DNA from 2 places in the Flavobacterium sp. LM5 genome. Region 2 is predicted to be linked to the other one. Evidence: riboswitches for the same ligand, from Rfam matches in the RefSeq annotation. Region 2 holds a riboswitch; the other holds the start of a gene.
The links. A riboswitch is a leader RNA that binds a small molecule or an ion and turns the genes downstream of it on or off. The one in region 2 is predicted to bind S-adenosylmethionine.

Region 1 (2,399 bases), on a different contig from region 2:
AGCACCGTTTACAAAGCCCCTTTCTTTAACAGGGTCGGGCTATACGCGCTACATTGGTAGCCAGCTGCTATCCCTCACGCAAGATTCCAAAAAAATTTTTAGTGGAATCTCATTTTTTCAACTATTCAAAAACCGTAGCAAGCAAACGATGCAACTGTTCAAATTCTATCAAAAAAGCATCGTGTCCGTGAATAGAATCAATTTCTTGATACGATGTTTGAAGCTGTAATTGTTGTAATTCTAGATTTGTTTTTCGGTTTTCCGTTGGGGTAAAAAACAAATCGGTATTGATTCCAATGATATGAATGTTTGCCGTTATAGGCGCTACCACACTTTCAAAAGAACCTCTTCCTCGAGTGATATCAATGGTTTTCAACAACTGATTCATCAATTTATAAGAAGCCAATTGAAACCGTTGTTGCAATTTCTCTCCATGATGCGCCAACCAACTTTCGATATTAAAAACACCCAATTCGCTATTAATCGTTCGGTTGAATTTAGCTTCAAACGATTCTGGAGTGCGGTAACACAACATCGCGTGTATTCTTGCGTCTTCAATTGGGCGAGAGGAGTTATTCAGAATTTGTTCTTGCAAATAGCAATTGGCCATCAACCAATCGGTCGCTTTCCAATCCGTTGCAATTGGAATTAAATGCTGAGCGAGTTGTGGCGACAAAGCGGCCATTTCCCAAGCAATTCCTCCACCAACAGAGCCTCCAATAATGGCATAAACACTATTAATCTCGAGTTGTTCCAAACCTAAATTAAAAAGCTGCGCCACATCACGAGCAGTAAAATCCAAATAAGATTCGATAACACTTCCATCAAAACCATTGCCTGGCACATTAAAGGCGAGAACGGTATATTTTTGAGTGTCGATAGTTTTTGCAGAACCAATTAAATCATTCCACCAGCCTGTTGCGCCAATCACTTGTGAGTTTCCTGTCAAGGCGTGATTTACAACCACAATAGGAGCCGTGTGCAAAGCAGGTCCAAAAACTTGATAACTTAAGTTTAGCGTAGCATAAAAAGCACCACTTTCGGTGGTAAAATTAGTAAGGGTAAGTATGTTGGGTTTATTTTCCAATCTCAAATCTTTGTTGTTGTTGATTTGTATTTGGAAACATTAGAAAGAAAAACTAGCGGAGACTAGAGGTATTTTGTTGCGTTATCTTTTTCGCTAGGCGAATAGAATGTAGCACCTTCTTCGATTTCCGAAGGGTTGCTAAGGCTTCATTGGGTCTAATCCCTCCGCCTTTCTTTATAACATTTCAATACGTTTGTGAACTTAAAGCTGCAAAGTAACTATTTATTTTTTTAACACGCAAATTTTTAAAACAACAACCAAGTTACAAATCAATTGTGAACTTGGTTATTGTTAGCTTATTGAATGGTATATTCTTTAAATGAAAAGCGTATCGTTTTCGTTAGAATACATATGAAACAACATTGATTTTTTAGTAGTTTCATTCGTAGCTTCAGAAGATTTATCCATAATAAAACGTGGATGAATCAACTCGTGTACGGTTTGGTCTACTATTTCTATTTTGTTTTTGATGTTTTTTCTACTAAAGAAAGAAACTATTTTACGGAAGGTTATATTTGTTATCATGATGATTGTTTTTTATATGTTTATCTTTTTTTTAATCTGAAAAGCTATCGAACACAGCTTTTAAATCGGCTTTTAAATCTTCTATGTCTTCTAATCCGACCGAGAGTCGAATCAAATCTTTGGTCACTCCTGTTGTTACTTGGTCTTCATCGGACAATTGTTGATGTGTGGTACTCGCTGGATGAATGATTAACGACTTCGTATCTCCAATGTTGGCCAAGAGTGAAAAAAGCTTCGTTTCATCGGCTACTTTTTTCGCTGCTTCGAATCCTCCTTTGAGTCCGAAAGTTACGATACCACTCTGACCATTAGGTAAATAGCGCGTTACCAAATCGTAATGTTTACTCGAGGACAAACCTGGATAATTGACCCAAGCAACGGCATCTTCTTGCTCTAACCATTGGGCCAAGGCCAAGGCGTTTTCGCTGTGCTTCTGGACTCGGATGGGCAAAGTTTCTAGGCCTTGAATGATTTGAAAAGCATTGAACGGACTCAGTGCTGCTCCGTAATCTCGTAATCCTTCGATACGAACTTTGGCAATAAAAGCAGCATTCCCTAACGCTTCGTGATACACTAAACCGTGATAGCCTGCAGAAGGTTCTGTAAACTCAGGAAATTTTCCGCTGCTCCAGTCAAAAGTTCCTGCATCAATGATTACACCTCCCAAAGAAGTTCCATTTCCAGAAATGTATTTCGTTAAAGAGTGAATTACAATATTCGCGCCAAATTCAATCGGATTGAGCAAATAGGGAGAAGGAACAGTGTTATCCACGATGAAAGGAATTTT
Region 2 (2,399 bases):
CGTTTAATCTTAGATACTAAGTTTTTTACCAATTGATGATATCAAGATAGAAATCTAAGATTTTAAATACTAAAGCTCAAACTTGTTCTATAGTTTGAGCTTTTTTATTTATATCTTTGTGAGAAATTATAATTAATTCATTTATGAATTTAGCCACAAGAAAATACAATTTCATTCAAGAACTATCTACTGTAGATGAGGATCTTATGGAAAAACTGGAACTGTTGGTAAAGGCTAGTAAAAAGGATTGGTACAGTGATTTGTCTGTAAAAGAAAAAGAAGAAATTGAAATTGGCATTTCCCAAGCCGAAAATAATGATTTAGTAAGCCATACAACTATTATGGATAAATTTGCAAAATGGCATTAAGTCTTCTATGGACTCCACAGGCAGAGAAGGGTTTAGAAAGCGTCCTTGTTTATTTAGACAAATTTTGGTCTACAAAAGAAATTTTGCAATTGGAAGAAAAAATAAAACACGTTACAAGTTTAATTATTCTTTACCCTGAATTATTTCCAAAATCTACAACCCACCCACTTTTACACAAAGCAATTATAGATAAAAATAACTATCTGGTTTACCGAATTAATACCCGATTAAAACGAATTGAAATTATTAATTACAGAGGGACAAAGAAAAAGCCTAAGTATTAAAGTAGTTTAAAAAGGTTTAAATTGTTTGAAAGTTTGAGTGAAGCGTCCATACGACGACAATCTTAAACAACTTTAAACCTTTTTTTAAACTTTTAAACTTTTAAACTTCTAAAAAAACACTTGCAATTGTTAGCGTTATGTCGTTACTTTGCACCGTTCCTATTTTTATTGAAAGTTATCACGAAAGGCGGAGGGAAAAGACCCGATGAAACCTTAGCAACCCTTTACTTTTTTAAAGAAGGTGCTACATTCTACCAAGCATAGCGCGGATAGATAACAACAAAATACAGTCTCGTATTTTTTCAAACCCCTTTCCCGATACATTTTTAAATAATTGAATGAGCGCATCATTGCCGCTTTTTTGGCATCAACGTTCCCGCTATCCACTATATCTTTTATGCTGAACACCAGCATAAAAGGATGTCGTTGCTATCGGGGCTAAAGAGTTGGCAATAGGCTTATTTAGAAACAAAAAAACAATGTATTTCTTCAAAAAGGAGAAATAATAGAAACTATAAATTAAAAAAAGCTTTGCGCCCTTGCGCCTTAGCGGTCTAAAATAAAGTATGTCAACAATACAAGAAGAAATTAAAAAAAGAATTCTCGTGCTCGACGGAGCGATGGGAACAATGTTGCAACGCTACAATTTCTCCGAAGAAGATTTTCGTGGCGAACGATTCAAAGATTTTCCGCATCCGTTAAAAGGGAACAATGATTTATTGTCTCTCACGCAACCACAGGCCATCAAAGCCGTGCACGCCGCCTATTTTGAGGCTGGAGCCGATATTGTAGAAACCAACACCTTCTCAGGAACCACCATCGGAATGGCCGATTATCATTTGGAGGATTTGGTATACGAACTCAACTACGAATCCGCTAAACTAGCCCGAGAAGTAGCCGATGAATTCACCGCAAAAAATCCAGACCAACCGCGTTTTGTAGCGGGTTCCATCGGACCCACGAACAGAACTGCAAGTATGTCGCCCGATGTGAATGACCCAGGATACCGCGCCGTAACTTTTGATGATTTACGCATCGCTTACAAACAACAAGTCGAAGCCTTGTTGGATGGTGGTTCTGACATTCTTTTGGTCGAAACTATTTTCGATACCTTGAATGCCAAAGCCGCACTTTTTGCCATCGAAGAAGTCAAAGAAGAACGCAACATCGATGTGCCTATTATGGTTTCTGGAACCATCACCGATGCTTCAGGAAGAACCCTTTCTGGACAAACCGTTGAGGCTTTCTTGATTTCGGTTTCGCATATTCCGTTGTTGAGTGTAGGATTCAATTGCGCATTGGGTGCCGATTTGCTCAAGCCTTATTTGCAAACCTTGTCGCATAATACTTCTTTCAATATTTCAGCGCATCCTAATGCAGGTTTGCCAAACGCCTTTGGAGAATACGACGAAACACCTGAAGAAATGCAAGCGCAAATCCGTTCTTATTTAGAAGACAATTTAATCAACATCATAGGAGGCTGCTGCGGCACCACCCCAGAACACATCAAATTAATCGCCGATATCGCTAAGGAGTATAAGCCGAGGGTTTCAACGGCGGTGATGTGATAATTTTTATTGATAAATAAATGAAATTAAAATATTTAGTTTTAATAGTTATTGTTTCTCTTTTTTTGAGTAGATGTGCTACCAGTGCAACTATAGAAGGTATGACTGTTAAAGATTATAAAGTTGAAAAACAGACTGGAGATAAGCTTTTTATTAAATCTGTCAGGGGTGGAAAAAAG

Region 1: it holds a riboswitch for S-adenosylmethionine, as region 2 does, so the genes downstream of both, BXU11_RS03160 (alpha/beta fold hydrolase) here and BXU11_RS11815 (homocysteine S-methyltransferase family protein) in region 2, are expected to answer to the same signal.

What each region holds. Positions count from the first base shown of each region.
Region 1 covers NZ_MUFX01000001.1:759,962-762,360, reverse strand. Annotated here, with positions in the region: gene BXU11_RS03160 (alpha/beta fold hydrolase) at 122-1,087, opposite strand; SAM riboswitch class I at 1,166-1,270, opposite strand; gene BXU11_RS03155 (hypothetical protein) at 1,403-1,612, opposite strand; gene BXU11_RS03150 (O-acetylhomoserine aminocarboxypropyltransferase/cysteine synthase family protein) at 1,644-2,399, opposite strand, start outside.
Region 2 covers NZ_MUFX01000003.1:257,781-260,179, reverse strand. Annotated here, with positions in the region: gene BXU11_RS11830 (NAD(P)/FAD-dependent oxidoreductase) at 1-7, shown strand, start outside; gene BXU11_RS11825 (hypothetical protein) at 144-368, shown strand; gene BXU11_RS11820 (plasmid stabilization protein) at 359-652, shown strand; SAM riboswitch class I at 825-932, shown strand; gene BXU11_RS11815 (homocysteine S-methyltransferase family protein) at 1,219-2,220, shown strand; gene BXU11_RS11810 (hypothetical protein) at 2,241-2,399, shown strand, end outside.